DNA from 3 places in the Paenibacillus hexagrammi genome. Region 1 is predicted to be linked to each of the others. Evidence: riboswitches for the same ligand, from Rfam matches in the RefSeq annotation. Region 1 holds a riboswitch; each other region holds the start of a gene.

What was found. A riboswitch is a leader RNA that binds a small molecule or an ion and turns the genes downstream of it on or off. The one in region 1 is predicted to bind cyclic di-AMP.
Region 2: linked by a shared signal. The riboswitch ahead of L0M14_RS29085 (APC family permease) and the one ahead of L0M14_RS26895 (resuscitation-promoting factor) in region 1 are both predicted to bind cyclic di-AMP.
Region 3: linked by a shared signal. The riboswitch ahead of L0M14_RS32150 (C40 family peptidase) and the one ahead of L0M14_RS26895 (resuscitation-promoting factor) in region 1 are both predicted to bind cyclic di-AMP.

Annotation. Positions count from the first base shown of each region.
Region 1 covers NZ_CP090978.1:5,861,881-5,867,753, reverse strand. Annotated here, with positions in the region: gene L0M14_RS26905 (ABC transporter permease) at 1-999, opposite strand, end outside; gene L0M14_RS26900 (ABC transporter ATP-binding protein) at 996-1,739, opposite strand; cyclic di-AMP (ydaO/yuaA leader) riboswitch at 2,022-2,219, shown strand; gene L0M14_RS26895 (resuscitation-promoting factor) at 2,517-3,656, shown strand; gene rnmV (ribonuclease M5) at 3,782-4,318, shown strand; gene rsmA (16S rRNA (adenine(1518)-N(6)/adenine(1519)-N(6))-dimethyltransferase RsmA) at 4,331-5,233, shown strand; gene yabG (sporulation peptidase YabG) at 5,298-5,873, shown strand, end outside.
Region 2 covers NZ_CP090978.1:6,333,551-6,339,423, forward strand. Annotated here, with positions in the region: gene L0M14_RS29080 (hypothetical protein) at 113-487, opposite strand; gene L0M14_RS29085 (APC family permease) at 602-2,419, opposite strand; cyclic di-AMP (ydaO/yuaA leader) riboswitch at 2,553-2,708, opposite strand; gene L0M14_RS29090 (fascin domain-containing protein) at 2,953-3,525, opposite strand; partial or broken gene L0M14_RS29095 (glycoside hydrolase family 30 protein) at 3,620-4,773, opposite strand; gene L0M14_RS29100 (DinB family protein) at 4,986-5,486, opposite strand; gene L0M14_RS29105 (helix-turn-helix transcriptional regulator) at 5,588-5,873, opposite strand, start outside.
Region 3 covers NZ_CP090978.1:6,481,355-6,487,227, reverse strand. Annotated here, with positions in the region: gene L0M14_RS29840 (YwhD family protein) at 1-320, opposite strand, end outside; gene L0M14_RS29835 (M1 family metallopeptidase) at 594-2,603, shown strand; gene L0M14_RS29830 (hypothetical protein) at 2,619-3,437, shown strand; cyclic di-AMP (ydaO/yuaA leader) riboswitch at 3,627-3,766, shown strand; partial or broken gene L0M14_RS32150 (C40 family peptidase) at 3,855-4,243, shown strand; gene L0M14_RS29820 (cryptochrome/photolyase family protein) at 4,332-5,702, shown strand; gene L0M14_RS29815 (hypothetical protein) at 5,800-5,873, opposite strand, start outside.

The DNA.
Region 1 (5,873 bases):
TTGGTGCGCACGCTCAATGCCAGTCAGCTGAATCATCGACACAAGCACAATGATGATCAAAGCGATTGCTCGGGCCCACGGACTGGAGGCTGCGCATAAGATCACAATGCCGAGTCCGGTCATACGTAAGATGATGCCGAATAGCTCGGTGCGCAGCAGCGTCTTTGTAAAGAGATACAAGTATGCGGAATTCTGTCGAAATGGCAGCATCCGGGTAATTCCGCTAATCCAGCTGCGGCGCGAGATTTTCGTAGGAAGCTGAGGGACGTGGATGAACCAGTTGAAAAACAGATACAATTGTGCCTGCTGCTGCTTTTCTCTAGCGATCAGATAGTCCCATCCTATATAGTAGCGTAACGTTCTTCTTAAACAGATCAACCAGATGCCAAGCAGCAGCAAGGCTGCACAGCCGGCCCACATCAAATGGACTTGGAATTGAAGGATGACAATAGCAACGCTTCCGCCCCAGCGAAAAAGAATAAAAGCGTTTCTGCGATTTGCGTAGACAATACGGCTTTCATGCCAGCTGGCAAGCAGGTGTGCTAACTTCACGACGATCAACAGAAGCAGCATAAGAATGAAAGGCTGAGCAGCAGTACCCTCGCAGTGGTGATACAGAGGCCAAAGTGCTGCAATGGCGGCCAATAGCCACAAAGTTTGCAGGGCAAGGCTGTACAGAATCGAGTGTCGAAAATAGCTCCCCATCTGACTTTCCATACGCAGTAAGAACATTCTATCTGCATCTCTTAGAAGTGTACGAATTGGACTTGCCGATAGTGTAGGAACGAGCAGCAGCAGCACAATCCAGAGGTAAGGATAATTTGTCGGAAGCTGCTGTAATGTTTTTGCATAATAATAGGAAGCTACAATGACAAGAAATAACATGAAGCCGACAAAATTACTGCGGGCGGCATATAGCCAATAGCCCATCGTTTCTTTCATATAAAGGTGAAAACGCTGCCTCCATATATCCTCAACACTCATTCTCATGTCCTTCATAAAGAATCACCTTGGATAATGTGATAGAAAATGTCGTCTAATGACGCTTGCGCCAGGCCCGTTTGTGCTCGCAGTCCTTCTATATCGCCATGAGCTGCCATGCGCCCTCGATGCAATACGACAAAGTGGTCGCAATATTTTTCAATGGTAGACAAAATGTGCGATGAGATGAGGAAGCTGGCCCCTTTGTGCTTCATCCTCACCATTAATTCCAGCAGCGAGCGTATCGCAAGCGGGTCGAGGCCAAGAAAGGGCTCATCGATGATATACAGGTCTGGTTCGACCAAGAAAGCGTTCATGATCATAACCTTCTGCTTCATCCCCTTGGACAAATGTCGGGCGAAGCTTTTCAGCTTATCTGTCATGCGGAATTCCTCTAGAAGGATCTGGGATCGCTCCTGATACTGCTCGCGTGTCAGCCCATATGCCATTGCGGTTAATTCCAGATGCTCGGCAATGGTTAATTCCTCATAGAGCTCGGGACTCTCGGGTACATAAGCATAAGAAGAGCGATAAGAGATGGATTGCTCGTCCAGCGTGAGTCCTTTGATGCGAATAACGCCTTTTTGCGGCTGTAGCAGTCCAAGGATGTGTTTAATGGTCGTGCTTTTACCAGCCCCGTTAAGGCCGATTAGACCCACCATTTCACCCTGGCGAATCGAAAAAGTAAGTCCGTGAAGAACAGGCTTGCCTGGAAGATATCCTCCATACAAGGCTTCAAGTTGCAGAATGGGATTCATCGAATGGCCTTCCTTTTCAGCAAATTATTGGAACTTTTCACCCAGTTTTAACCACCACCATTATAAACAAATTCGCTTTTCGTGCCTAATTCCTAGGCTCATTTTGTGAAAATAAGCGTAAAGATGCGTTATATAGAGAAAAACGTATTAAAAGCCGTGATTTATTATTTAAAATGTCTATAATTATTGAATTCCGCGCTTTTTAGCAGGCGACTATCCCTTTACAGGTTGAGATTTACAGCGTAATATACTTTTCATAATAACTTAATAACCAATTTGCCAAATTTCCATTCGCTGAGTCCCATATAAGGGAACGGGGGAACCGCTGCCGGCAAGTCAGTGTTTACGTACAGGCTGATTTGCAAGCAGAATGATTATCAGGGGTGAATCCATTGTGACTGCATGATGCAGGAGCAGGGTAGGGCGACTCTCACGTCCGAATCCGTCAGCTAACCTCGTAAGCGTACCGAGAGAGGTAACGATTGTCGTGTCTAGTCATGTCTACACACATGTATACAAGACCACGGGAAGAGTCCTCTTTCCGCTGGTCTTTTCATTTTTTGGAGATATTTACATCAGGATGCTCATAGGATGAAAAGCGAGGGGGGTGGGACTACCGTTGGCAGCGCAGCGCGTTGTGTGCTGTTGTCGGGAGAACTCCGCTGTAGAGCTGGAGAGGAAGAGGTACGTTAAGTTAAATCACACAAATAACCTTAGTCGCGTCTAATAATCATGCGTAACACACGGGCGGCGAGGCTTTGAAGGAGGACCGAAGAAGTGGGCAACATCTCTTTAACCGAGACCCATGTAAGTCGATCATCCAGCATGTCCTTGGCACTGCGATGGAAGCATGAAAACTTGCGTTTGATCTTAAGTTTGGGTTTGATTTCAATCGCTATGACTTTCATGTTTTTGGTGTTGTTGTACGGTACGGCTACCAAGAGCGTATCCGTAGTTGTGAATGGACAAGAAACCGTTGTGCACACGAAGCAATGGGTCCTGCAACGCCTACTGGATGAACAAGCCATAAAGATAGGGGAGCACGATGAAATTTCTGCTGCGCTGAATACCAAAATCAAAGGCGGAGAGAAATTCGTTATCGAGCATGCTTCACCGATTCAGTTGACTGCTGATGGAAAGACCACCACTGTTTACACAACTGCAAGAACGGTTGAAAGTGCATTGCAGGATTTACATATTGCACTGGGAGACCTCGATAAAGTAACCCCTGAACCAACCGCATCACTGACATCCGGCGATGAGATTAAAGTCGTTCGGGTGAAAAAAGAAATCGAAGAAATGACGGAGCCGATCGCATTCGATACGGAAAAGAAGAATGATGCATCGATCTTGAAAGGTAAGGAGCAGGTCGTCCAGGAAGGTAAAGAGGGCGTTCTGTTGAAAAAGAAAGAGAAGACCTTCGAAGACGGCGTTCTTGTCTCCGAAGCGGTTGTCGATGAACAAGTCCAATCGGAAAGCGTCAATAAAATTGTCGCTATAGGAACCAAGAATCCGGTTGTTGTCTTATCGGCCTCTTCGCCGAGCGTGGATGAAATAGCCAAGAATGGCGTTAAATTCGGTTACAAGCAAATTCTCAAGAATGTGAAGCTTACTGCGTATTCAGCGGGAGTTGCATCTACTGGTAAATCCAAGGATAGCCCTGGTTATGGTAAGACCTATACAGGGACTACCGTAACGGAAGGCAGAACGATTGCCGTAGATCCCAAAGTGGTTCCGCTTGGCTGGTGGGTATACATTGAGGGCGTGGGCTTCCGTCGTGCTGAGGATATCGGCAGCGGCGTGAAGGGGCAGATGATCGACGTGTATTATGACGATGAGAGTCATGCCAATCGATTCGGGACGAAAAGCGGGTTTACCGTCTATATTATCGGACCGAAGAAACCAACGGAGAACTAGCACATCTAGGTGTAAATAAATATCTGCACGGGCAGAATGAAAATAAATAGGAATGATCCGGCTGTGCCGGCGAAAGAAGAGGGGCTCCCTCTTCTTTTTGTGCGTGTAGGGAAAGGAACGGCTGTATGATTAAGGAAGTTATTGTAGTTGAGGGCAAGGATGATACGGCTGCGATCCGGCGTGCGGTACAAGCAGACACCATCGAAACAGGAGGCTCCGCAATTGGAGCTGCTGTGCTCAAACGGATTGCGCTTGCGCAGGAGCGCAGGGGTGTCATTATCTTCACGGACCCCGATCATGCCGGTGAACGGATACGCAAGATTGTAGCTGCCAAGGTTCCTGGCTGCAAGCATGCTTTTATTTCACAAGAACAGGCGGAGTACAAAGGGGATATTGGCGTCGAGAATGCCTCCCCGGAGACGATACGCCACGCACTAAGCCATCTTCGTACAGAATATGAAGCTGCTGTCTCCATGGTGACATGGGAAGATTTGATAGATGCGGGTCTTATCGTCCATCCTGAAGCGGCTTCAAGGCGCTTGGAGGTAGGCAAGAAACTGGGGATAGGGTACTGTAACGGTAAGCAATTTTATAAACGCTGTGCCATGTTTCAAATCACTCGTGAGGAGTTTGAGGCGGCGGCAGAACTATTAGATAAATGAGGGTTGTAATCCATGAATACGAACAATAGGATCCTTTCTGAGGATGTCGCTACGCCGAGTAGAACCAAGGAAATTTTAAAGAAGCATGATTTGGTGTTGAAAAAGAGTCTAGGGCAAAATTTTCTGATCGATCAAAATATTCTCCATAAAATCGTATCCGCTGCGGATCTCGGACCCGGCAAGGGGGCGCTTGAGATTGGGCCCGGTATCGGCGCGTTGACTCAGCAGCTGGCTAAGCTCGCAGAGCGTGTGCTTGCTGTTGAAATTGATCAGCGTCTGCTGCCCATTCTGGCAGAGACGCTGGAGCCGTACCCCCATGCCTCAGTCGTGCATGGGGATGTGTTAAAGCTGGACCTGCCGGAGCTGTTCCGGCAGCACTTCGAGGGCAAGGTCGACGCCGTCAGCGTCGTCGCCAACTTGCCCTATTACATCACGACGCCGATCATCATGAAGCTTCTCGAAGAGAAGCTTCCGCTGGAGAATATCGTCGTGATGATTCAAAAAGAGGTGGCCGACCGCATGGCGGCCGCCCCCGGCTCCAAAGACTACGGCAGCCTGAGCATCGCCGTACAGTTCTACTGCGAGCCGGAGCTCGTCACGATCGTGCCTCGCACCGTCTTCGTTCCGCAGCCGAACGTCGATTCCGCCGTGATCCGGCTGCGTGTGCGCACGGCGCCGCCGGTGGACGTAGAGGACCCGGACTTCTTCTTCGAAGTCGTCCAATCGTCCTTCGTCCAGCGGCGCAAGACCCTTTACAATAACCTGGCTGCACGGTTCTTTACCAAAGAAACCAAGGCCGAGCTCGAAGGGCTTCTTCTCGGCATCAACATTGTGCCTTCGCGCCGCGGCGAGACGCTCAGTATGGAGGAATTCGCGCGCTTGACGTCGGCTCTCCGCGCGTACGGCTGTAAATAGCCAAATTTACCCGCACCAAATGCCCAGTCCCGCCATAGGATAGCCCTAGGAGGGGATTTGAGCGATGAGGCAAGGAGACTTTGTTACCCGTAAATCCTATGGCGGAGACGTCATCTTCAAGATTGAGCGCATTGAACGGCTGAAGGCTGATCTACGCGGTGTCGATTATCGGCTGATGGCGGATGCGCCGCTGTCGGATTTGGCGGCATCCCATGCAGCGGCTTCGGTCGATCATCCTCGATCAACCACGCCGCAAATGCTGGAAGCGTTGCGACGGATTGAGAAAGCAAGACAGCAGCTGCACGACAAGAATCAGTCGGCTCTATCACATAAGCTCGCCGCCGGATCCAGTTACTTTGAAGTGCCGGGTAAAGTTCTGCACGTAGATGGAGACCCGGCTTATTTGCGTAAGAGCATGCAGCTGTACGGTGAGCTTAGGGTCCCTGCTGAGGGGTTCTACATCCCGGAATCGCAGATGCCGGATGCCCTGTATCGGCTCCTGCCGCAAATCAAACCGGACATCGTCGTGATTACCGGTCATGACGGTATTCTCAAGCACCGGAAGATCGGGGATATGAACAATTTGGGCAGCTATAAAAACTCACAGCACTTTGTCAATGCCGTCCAGGTAGCGAGGCAA
Region 2 (5,873 bases), 470 kb from region 1:
AAGAAGCGTAAACAAATCAAAAGCAAGCAGCCCGGCCGCAGCTCGGGGATGCTTGCTTTTTTTCATTAGTATAAGGCTAGACCGGATTATGAGGATTTCATTCGGGGCTTGATTACCACCAAAGGAAGGGAAGGACAGCTAAAGCTGTCAACCAAAATAACGGCCAAATCCCCCACCAGCCAAGTCCCCATCCATAGTTACCATATCCCCAGCCTAGGCCGTATGGATATCCCCAAGCCTTCGTGCGAGCCTTCTCCTGATTGATTTTCAGGTTTTTCTTGCGGGCTTGAGCCTGCAGGTTATTTTTCAAGGCAAGGACAGAGGCTTCCGGTACATTCTCGATAGGGCGGAGCACCAGGTTACCATCATGAACACGGTCAACAATCCCATAGACAACATCCCCGCCGGGCAGCATGGCAGCGATAGGTCTTCCGATATGCGGCATTACATGTTCGGCTGCTACAGGATACTGAGCTAATAGCTGCATAGGATTCCTCCTCAAGTTTATATTCCCTATAGAATATGTCCCAAGGAGATTGTTGACTAGATAACTACCTACTTATAAATAAAAGTACAAGTTAAGATTGGTGGGCAGAGCCTACTACCGATTAAGGTGATAAGGAACGGTTGCGATCACAATATCTTTTTGGTTGTACAGATAAGCGCGAATCAGCAGACTAGTTTGGTTATGCAGCAGATTTTGCCACCAGTGTTTCGTAATGAATTGCGGGATCAAGATGGTGATATGATCCGTCTCCGCCGTTTTCCACTCTACTGTATCGATGAACTTCATAAGAGGCCGCATGACGCTGCGGTAGCGGGAGCGCAAAATAATCAGTCTGACACCGGGATTCCACTCCTCCCACTTCTCCTCCATCTTGCGGATTTCTTCCTCATCAAAGGCAACGAACACCGCCACGACGTTATCGGTAAGCGATTTGGCATAACTGATGGAATGAAGCACGACCCGAGTGATGCCTGCTACTGGGATGACAATGGTGCTGCCCTTGATTTCGGGTTTATCCGATTCCAGGTTAATCCTAAGTTCGTCCGCAATGTTCATATAATGGCGATGAATACGGAAGAACAGGAAGATCACGAGCGGCAGGAAAATGAACACCATCCAGATCTGGCTGAACTTGGTGAAAATGAAGATGAGTGTAATCGTCAGCGTTGTGATCATGCCGATCGTATTAATTAACAGCTTGATGATCCAGCCTTCCGGCTTCAACCGGATCCAGCGAACCATCATGCCGAATTGGGATAAGGTAAAAGGGATGAAAACACCTACTGCGTATAGCGGAATGAGATTCTCCGTATCCCCATGGAACACGATGACGAGCAGGGCTGATAACACACCTAAGATAATGATACCATTGGAAAATCCCAAACGGTCGCCCCGTACCTTGAACATATGCGGCATGAATTTATCTTTTGCCAGCATGAAGGCAAGGAGAGGAAAAGCAGCATACGCCGTATTCGCAGCTAGGAAGAGAATCAAGGCAGTCACGCCTTGGATCAAATAATACAGCACGCCGCGGCCGAATGTCGCCTCCGCAATTTTGGAGACTACGGTTTCCTCCGGTGTAGGGGAGATGCCGTACCAATAGGCCAGCAAGCTAATACCGATAAACATGCTGCCCAGAATCATGCCCATGGCCACCAGCGTCTTGGCCGCGTTCTTCTCAGCAGGCTGTTTGAAGTTGGGAATTGCATTCGAGACGGCTTCGACACCTGTTAATGCGGAGCAGCCCGAGCTGAAGGCCTTGAGCAGCAGGAACAGGCTCACGTTGCTTACGGCCGTACCTAGCTCAGGTACCTCTGCGTGGATGCCGCCCATCACATATTTGATTAAACCCGCGATGATGAGAACGAAGATGGCCGCGACAAACAGATATACCGGCAGAGCCAGAATGGAGGCCGATTCCGTGATGCCTCGCAGGTTCATGATGGTTAGAAACAAAATCATAATGAGCGACACGAGGACGCGATGATCGTGCAAGGATGGAAATGCTGACGTAATCGCGTCTGTCCCCGCGGACGAGCTAACTGCGACGGTCAATATATAATCCACGAGCAGGGAGCCTCCGGCAATCAGGCCGGTGCCCACGCCTAGATTATCTTTGGCGACAAGATAGGCGCCTCCCCCCGAGGGATACGAGTAGATGGTCTGGCGATAGGAAAGAATGAGAATCGTCAAGAGTCCGAGGACGGCTATGGAAATGGGGATGGAGTACCATACCGCTGCGAATCCAAGCGTGACGAGCACGATGAGAATTTGCTCCGTTCCGTAAGCGACGGATGACAAGGCATCCGATGACAGGACAGCCAGCGCTTTCATCTTGGAAAGCTTCTCTTCCTCAAGTTCTCCCGATTTCATCGGTTTACCGATCACAACACGTTTTAGTTTGTTTCCCATCAGGTAACCCCCACCTTAACTTTCCGTTAGTTTGCCCAAGTTGAATAAATTCCATATTTGCCAGGCCGGTTTTGGACAGCAAAAAACCACAGGGTGTGAGCCCTGCGGTTTCGTAAATATCAGCATGGATTCATCCCTCTCCCATCTTCCGCTTACGAGGTTAGCTGTCGGATTCGGGCAATGAGAGCAGCCCTACGTTCCCGGCGTGGCCGGTACGATTCACCCCTAAGGCGTGAAAGCCTTGTTGGTTCCCCCGATTTTCTTAACGAAAACTCAGCGATAAAAGGAATTATTCAATTGTTCGTTTTAGCTACGTTTTGAATATTACGCTCGATATCTTGTTTAGTAAAGGTGGGTTGCAGCCACAAAATGCTCGGCAGTACTGCACTTATGAACAGGAATGCGCTTACATGTGTATCAATCTTACGCTATCTCCCGAAATGTAGTTGTAGCACCGGATTTCATGAAAATTGAAAAAAGAAAGGCTCAGTCAGCAGCGAAGAGCCGGTACTGACCAAGCCTTACAAGAATCGTTATGGGGTGATGAGCTGGAAGGTCTCCCAACCACCGGCAGTTGTACGATTGGCGATCAAGGGGCTGGCGCCCCCATTGTCGGCGCAGACATATTTGCCGTTGGCCGCAGCTTTCAAAGTAATCCCGCCCGATACGGAAGCGACTTGGAAAGTCTCCCAGGCTCCGATGGAGGTGCTTCGCGCGATGAGCGCGTCAGCTCCGGCGTTCTCGGAGGCCACATACTTGCCGTTAGCCAGCGATTTTAAAGCAATATTGCCGTTACCTAGGTCTACCTTCTCGAAGGTTTCCCAGGCGCCGCCTACGGATGAACGATTAGCAATCAGCGCGCTGGCTCCTGCGTTCTCAGCTGTAACGTACTGATTATTGGCCAGGGCTTTGATCGAAACCAGGTCACGAGTCGGCGTGCCGTTCCATTTGAAGGTCATGGCTGCGCCTGCCGGTATGGACTGGATGAACGATTGCTTTCCCCATTTGATTTTCACATTCTGGCTGCTGGAAGTCCGGTTGTAAGCGACTACGACCTTGGAGCCGTCCGGATTTTTGAAAGCGACATTCTCGGAGGCTGCCGTCATAGCTCGGCGTATCGATGCGGTAAGCGCCGGGAACGACAAATTTACTGAAATGTCCGATTAAATAGTAGTGCTGGTTGTAGGTCACTTGATCGGTAGCGTCGGAGCGGATTTTGATCATACCGTAGTTAATGCTGCTGCTCAGAAGTGTCGGACCGTTGTTTTGGTCCAGCGCAATGTTCCAAGCGATGAAGGATTTGGCCCAGTTTCTAGGTATGGTGATGAGTTCGTGCATGATGTTGCTGAAGCTGTCGTTCCAGGAGCCGAAGCCGCCCTCGGTGAACCAGATATCTTTGTCCGGGTGATTGTTATGGACCGTAGTCATGGCAGAAGGGTCGCCGCCGTAATGATGAAATCCGCTGCCTGCGGTATAGCCGGCTGCCCCCGAATCGTTCAGAATTGCTTCAGGATAGTACGAGTTATCAAAGTTGTGATCGTAGGCGATGATCTTGGTATTCAGTCCTGCGCCTCTGAGCGTCGGTCCCAAATAATCGCGGATAAAGCCGATCTGATCGTTCGTGGACATGGACATCGTAGGGTAGGTGCTAGTGGTGTAAAGCGGTTCATTCTGCGGCGTAATGGCATAGATCGGAATGCCTTGGCCTTGGTAAGCCTGAATGAACTTCTTCATGTAATTGGCGTATACGGAATAGGCTTCCGGATTGAGGTAGCCTCCTCCCGTCATGGAACCGCTGGATTTCATCCAACCTGGCGCACTCAAGGCGTTGCGATTACCTTGAGATTTGCGTTCTTGGCGATAGCTTGCTTGACCATAGGCACAATGTAAGGGAGGTCTCTGGAGATCGAGAAGTGGTCGAGATTCCAATCCCATGCCGTATCCGCGTAGCTGTAGGCTTCCCAGTTAAAGTCGGAGGCTCCGATGGTCTGACGCAGCATGCTGAGCCCGATGCCTGATTGTCCAAAGAGCTTCTCCATCACTTCAGCTCTCTTGCTGTCACTCAGCTTGTTTTGGAGCAGCCAAGCCGAGGCGTCAGTCATGGAAGCGCCGAATCCGTCCATCTGCTGGTACTTCAAGTCCTCATTCACATCAATGGTATAGGAAGCGCTTCCATAATCCGCCGCAAAAGCTTTATCAGCTTGCCGGGTTAATGCCGTACTTAAGTCAGCCTTCGTGAGCCATACCTCGACAGGTTCACCGGCTGCTAGGGCGGATGCTGGAAGTATGGCGGAGCTTGTCGTTACAATTGCTGCAGCGATTAAGGAGAGTTTTTTCCACAGGTTTCGTTTCATTTGTTATTACCACCTTTCTTATTCTTTGGAATCGATTTCATTTGGAATAAATGGTTACGCTAAGACACCTCCTATATAAGTATTGTAGCTCTATGGTTCCTTGTTCGTTAGCTGTTATTTTTCAGGTTTTCTTGTATGTTCTTCAGGAAAATGGAAAAGCAGCCCTGCTTTTCTTCGCAGGGCTGCCAAGGGGTAGAGTAGGGCTCAGCAATCTATACCAGTGGCTGCATGCCGCGTTCGACCCAATCCTCGCGGGTAGGTCCGTAAATGTCTGGTACGCGAAGACCGGCAAGCCGCATTAATACCGTCATTTGTCCGCGATGGTGGATTTCATGGGAAATAAGGATTCGAAGCGTCATGCCGTTACGCCACTGTTCGCCGTACATATCGCTGGTTTCGGTGAGTTTGCCGTCTGACCACTGCGTACGAATGGCTTCAAGCATTCCTTGTGAAGCAGCGCGGTACGTATCGGCGATTTTGGCTGCTGAAGCAGGAGCATGCTCATCTCCCTCGGGAGCTTCGAATTGCAGTCCTGTACGGGAGAGCATTTCATGGATCGTCGTGGCGATATGCCAGCCAAGCTGTCCTAGCGGACGGAATGTGGAATTGGCATTCTCGGAAAGTGATGCATCTGTTAGCGCGTCCAGTACGCGCTGTGTCGCTTTGGACTCATTCGTCCATTCGGCGACAAAGCTTTCGATGGAAGTGAACATAAGATAGAGCCTCCTTAAAATAGTTTGGGTATGTATTCCTTACTTAGTATAGCCAACTCCCCTGACAACTGTATGTCAGCAATTCTAGCCCAGGCAGTCATTCATCTATAAAGATCAACGACTTGCCGCGCACGTTCTTGGATGATTGCGGCGATGTGGGTAGGCTCGAGAATGCGAAGACCGGGTCCGTAGCTCAACAGCATGCCGTACAGCCAGGGCTCATCCGGCTGCCTGGCTGTAACAATCAGCGTACCGTCAGGCTGCACTGCGATATGCTCCGGTTGGAAGTAATCCTCAGCTTGAGCGCGGAACGATGGCTGAATCTGGAGGACAAGCTTAACGAGAGAGGACTCCTGTCTGTGCCTGCTCATATGGAAGGAGAAGCCG
Region 3 (5,873 bases), 620 kb from region 1:
CCGCGTCTCGCTTCCGTGTCCACGAGCATTTCACAAGCGGTTAACCCCGCATAAAATGCCCCCGTTTCTGTCCGATCCACCGCTACCCAGACAATCCAGCAGGTGCGTCCGTTTGGCACTTCGGCTTTATCCATAGAGAATTTAATCCCCTTCTCTACCTTACTCTTGGCATGAAGGGCCCCCATATCCAAATAAGCCTCATCGCCATCGATAATGATACTCGATACATTGCTCAGATCGATGGCTCCTGCGCCGAACCCCTTATGATTCGTTTTTGAATTTACTATATTCAAAGCAAGCTTTTTCTTTTCATTTTCCATAGGAACAGCTCCCGCCTTTCTCTTCATCATAACTCTTGCTTTATTGTAGCCAAAGTCACAGGCAAGAACAAGGTGTACCGGATACACCGGTGCAAGGGCCTGCCCTTACGTGTCTGTGCATCGTTCGTTCTAGATGCCGTAAAGATGCGGCAGTCAATTCTTCAGCGCTGCCAGGCTCCCACCGATTTTGTCCAACAAATTCACGTTCAAAGAAATAATCCTCGTCCCCCTTACATATACATGCTGTAGATGCTTGTCAACGGGGTGAATATCATGAGTAACGTATTCAAAAACCGCAAGGTACAGTGGATGTTCGTCATGCTGTTTGCAGCAGGCGCCGTTCTGCTGTCTGAATCTCTTCTGCCATCCGCACTAAAGCCCGCCCTGCCGGCCGCACTCGAGGAGCCTACAGCCCCTCCTGCGCCGGACACCAGACAGCTTGAGTCTGCCAAACCACTGGAGAAGCCTGCGCCCAAACCGCTCAGCTATCGTGTAGCGGAGTACCACATTAACGTGGAGTATATGCCGGACACCAAGCAGCTGAAAGGGCAGCAAACGTTTACGTGGGAAAATCCGGGCTCCGCACCTGTACAAGAGCTGTATTTGCACTTGTATCCGAATGCATTCGCCTCCAAGAATTCTACCTTTATGAAGGAGTCCGGCGGCAAGCTGCGGCAGGATGAAGCAACGACAGACAGCTTAGGCAGCATGCAGCTGTTATCTCTGCAGACTTTGGACGGCACCGACCTCAGCAAACGCATGGAGTTCGTGCAGCCCGATGACGGCAATAAAGACGATCAGACTTTGCTGAAGGTGCCTCTCCCCAAAGCCGTAGGTCCCGGTGAACAGGTTACTTTAACCACGGATTTTCTGGTCAAGCTTCCTGAAGTTTTCGCACGTATGGGTTATGCAGACGGCGGCGACTTCGTGATGGCAGGCCAGTGGTTCCCCAAGGTAGCTGTCTATGAGCCGGCAGGAACGAGGGGCCGGCAGACCGAGGGTTGGAATTTACATCAATATCATGGGAATTCTGAATTTTATTCCGATTTTGGCATCTATGATGTCGTCATTAAAGTACCCTCCACTTATACCGTGGCTGCAACCGGCTTCCCTGTCAAAACTCCTGTAACGGAGAACAACACGAAAACGTACCAATTCTACGCCGATGACGTACATGATTTCGCTTGGTCCGCTTCCCCACACTTCGTTTATGTCGAAGAGCCCTTCTCGGCGGCGCAAGTGCCCGGTGTGAAGATCAAGCTGTATCTCGATCCGAAGCAGCAGGACTTGAAGGACCGCTATATGTATGCAGCTAAGAAAGCACTCGCCCGTTACAGTCAGTGGTACGGCGCTTATCCTTACAGTACGCTGTCCATCGTCGTTCCTCCGGAAGACGGCAACGGAGCAGGCGGCATGGAATATCCAACGCTCGTCACCGCATGGGGCGCCAAAGACAGCAAGCCGGACCTCGAACTCGAGAGGGTCGTCGTTCACGAAATCGGGCACCAATTCTTCTACGGACTGGTGGCATCTAATGAATTCGAGGAGGCTTGGCTCGACGAAGGCTTCACGTCCTATGCCGAAGATAAGCTGATGGAAAGCGAGTATGGCGTGTCGTCTAACCTTCCTGTAGAAGCCAGCTACATTACTTCGCCTAACGCGCTGCAGCTGAATGCATGGGAATACCGAGGCCATCAAGAATATGCGGACAATGTCTACATGCGCGCCAAGCTTGTACTAAGAGCAATTGAGAAACAGGTCGGCACGAAAACGATGGATAAGATTATGTCAACTTATTTTCAACGTTGGGAGTTCAAACATCCGACTACACGGGATTTCCAAGCCGTCGTCGAAGACGTTACGAAGACGAAGTGGGACGAATTCTTCAACCAGTACGTGTACGGCAGTATGATGGCCGATTATTCTGTCGAACGGATTCATGTTGCACCCGCTTCACTTGCAGATGGCAATTCTGGCTATGAAAGCACGGTGCTGATCTCGAAGCGCGGCGGCAATTCGCCGGAAGTGCCGATTCAGTTCCATTTTAAGGATGGCAGCACTTTGGATAAAACCTGGAGCGGAGCGGAAAGCAGCATCGAGTATAAGCTTGCAGGCGCCTCACCGATTGACTGGGTAAGGATTGATCCGAATTATTCGCTCGTTCTGGAAAATAAACATATCAATAACTTTATGCTAACTGAGGTTGACCCCACTTGGAAAATCCGCTGGAATTTGGGCATCATTCAATTCCTGCAGACGGTCTTCGGCTGGGTCGCTTGGTAGAAAGGGGGACGCCGCGTGACATCGTATATGAAATCCGGCTTTCGGGCCGCCGTGCAGCAGCCTTTCGCCGTGATTGTCCTGTTCTTGTACCAGTTGGGCTGGGGCATGGCTCTCTACAAAATGGTTCAATCTGTTCTCGTTCCGCTCATGCACCGGTTTCCCGGCAGCAGCCAGCCCAAGCTCGCGATGCAGCTGTTCTTGGCCGAGGGGCAGTTCCAGCTGTTCAAAACCGACGTAAGCTATTCCTATCTCTGGACTCTCGTCATCCTCCTCGGGGTGCGCATGCTGTTGACACCAATGCTCAATGCCGGCATTTATTATTCGATCACACATACGGAACAAAATGCGGGCTATCGATTTTTCAAAGGAATCAGAGAGTTATCCTTATCGTTCTTTCTCTGTTATGCGGCCCGGGTTGCACTTACCATGCTGCCTCTGATCTGGCTCATTCCGGAGGTTCAATCCATCTATGCCCACAGCACCTCCTATGAGAGTGCCGCCTTATCCATGCTGCCATGGCTAGGGGGACTGCTCGCCTACGGCTTTATTCTGCACCTGCTCTTTATGCATGTTCAGTTTGCCCTGGCACTGCGCAGCGGCATCATCGCCACAATCGGCGCCTTCCTTCGCCATCTGCTGCCGATTGTGACTATCGCCCTGCTGCTTGTCATCGGCTCGGGACTATTGGCAGGTGTTACCGTCACTGCAACTTATATCTGGGCAGGACTGCTTGCCCTGATGATTTATCAGCTATTCCCCTTGTTCAACATGTTTCTTCAAATGTGGGCATTAACCTCTCAATATCATCTCTGGTCAGCCAAAAACAACTCTTAATCGATAGTAGAATGGCACATATGCTGTACAAAAACAGCCTAAATTCATCGAAAATGCCGGGTCCCTTGAAAAAGGGGCTATTTTTTTGTCTATTTTGAGAAGTTTCACACATATTTTTATAGAATAGCGCATAGGAAGGAGGAATTTCTTATGTTTATGACGAATCCTTCGGATTAGGATAAAAAAAACCAACAAATCATGCCGAATTCCCGATTAATTTTGGGAAACGGGGGAACCACTCCGGGTGAATTGATCTTGCTAGACAGGGATCATAGGGAACCTTCAACCGAACCCTCCAGCTAACCTCGTAGGCACCGGAAGGAGACAAGCAGTTGAAAAAGGTTGTTGCTCTCGTTTTCAGTCTTGTTCTATGTTTGAGTTTGAGTGTAGGGAAGCGCTTTCGCAGCACAATCCACAATGGATGAAACGGTTGACGGATTGCTCGGAACTCCGTACAAGTACGCGGGTACGACAACAAAGGGTTTTGATTGCTCCGGATTTACCGCTTACGTGTTCGCGCAATTCGGCATTGACCTTCCTCATAGCTCTAAAGCACAAGACGAAGAAGGCTACTGGGTTGACAAAAAGACCTTCGCAAAGGCGATCTTGTCTTTTTCAACACAGGAGGCGACGGTGTTTCTCACGTAGGCATCTATCTTGGCGACGGTGAGTTTGTACATGCCGCAACCAACGACGGTGTAGTGAAAAACAAATTAAGTGAGTCCTATTATGCTAAGCGTTATGTATCTGCGCGCCGTGTACTCTGGGACGATATTTACAACCAGCTGACTGCTGAATCCAATTAATTAAATGATTGCTAACGAATAAAGCCCCGGCATAGCTTCGCTCCTAATTCGAGCAGCCCGCAGGGCTTTTATTCTTTTTTCTGGAGGCATGGCATATGAAATTGTTCATACATCGAAAAGACTTACGGATCGAGGACCTGACTGCATTCGACTATCTGTTCGCAGGGGGCACCCTTCCGTTCATCTGCTCATTCTGGATCCATATCTTCTGCGCAACAACCGGCATGCGGAGCACAGCGGAGTTTGCTTCTTGAGCTATGTCAGAAGACTGCAGACTGTATACGCCGAGGCCGGCAAAATCCTTCACATCGTCTACGGGGAGCCTACGGAGGTGATGGACCTTGCGTTGGGACTAGCCCGTTTTGACGAGGTCGTTGTTCATCAGGACTTTACGCCTTATGCCGTCGTGCGCGACCGCAAGCTGCGGGAAGTCGCCCAAGCCCACGGTGTGAAATGGACATCTCTTATCGATCATACCTTGACCGATCTTGCAGATTTTCAAAGATTTGCTCAAAAGAACGAGCCATACAAGGTGTACACTCCGTTCTTCCGCAAATGGACGGCCTATCTGCAGATGTTCTACCGCCCCTCTTCTCCGCTCTCCCTAAAGGACCTGCAAACTGTCAGTCTAATGGATTTCGAAGGCGGAGCAGACGTTTTGAATTCGTTTCGTTTGCCTTTCGAGTTGGGTACTTTCACGGCTCCTGATGATCCAAATGAGAGGCTGCGGGACTTTCTCGAGGACCACCTGCCTTTCTATGCGGAGCGCAGGGACCACTATGCCTATGACGGTACCAGCTCACTCAGCGCAGCTATCAATACAGGCGCCATCTCGATTCGCCATGTGTATGAGAAGCTTCTTGAGCATGAGCAGTCCGCTGCCTGGCTCAGACAGCTGGCTTGGCGGGATTTTTATATCTATCAATCGGTGTATGATGGTGACTTTTTCAAATACGAAAAGAAATACGATCTGTCGTCCCTAGATGATCGACATTTTGAGAGCTGGCGCAAGGGAGAGACTGGGATTCCGATTATTGACGCAGCGATGACGGAATTGAATGAGACCGGACATATGCCGAACAGGCTGCGCATGGTCACGGCTATGTTCTTGACCAAGAATCTACTGTGTCCGTTTACACTCGGCGAGCAGTATTTCCGCTACAAGCTCAGCGATTACGACAACACGCTGAACCGGGGCGGTTGGTTATGGTGCGCTTCGCTAGGCTTCGATGCCGCCCCCTACTTTCGCATCATGAATCCGGTCACGCAGTCGGCCACTCATGATCCGTCAGGACAGTATATTCGCAGATGGCTGCCTCAACTGGCAGCGCTGAGCAACAAAGAGATTCATCTGCCGATGAAGCAAGCGATTGTGGATGTGAAAGCCTCAAGAGCAGCTGCGATTGAGGTGTATAAAGGAATTTTGCGGAAAGATGACAGTTTTACAGGCGAGGCCTGATCATTCATCGTAATGTTCATTTTATTGAAGTAGCGTCTTGGCTTGCTGCAAATCGCTGCGTTCATCACAGTTTACTCGATATTCATGATGCTGATCGTCATCTTTTAAACACCGCATAGCAAATATAAACGACGAGAAAATAAGCAGGGAAAATAAATAAGCCCGCAGCAG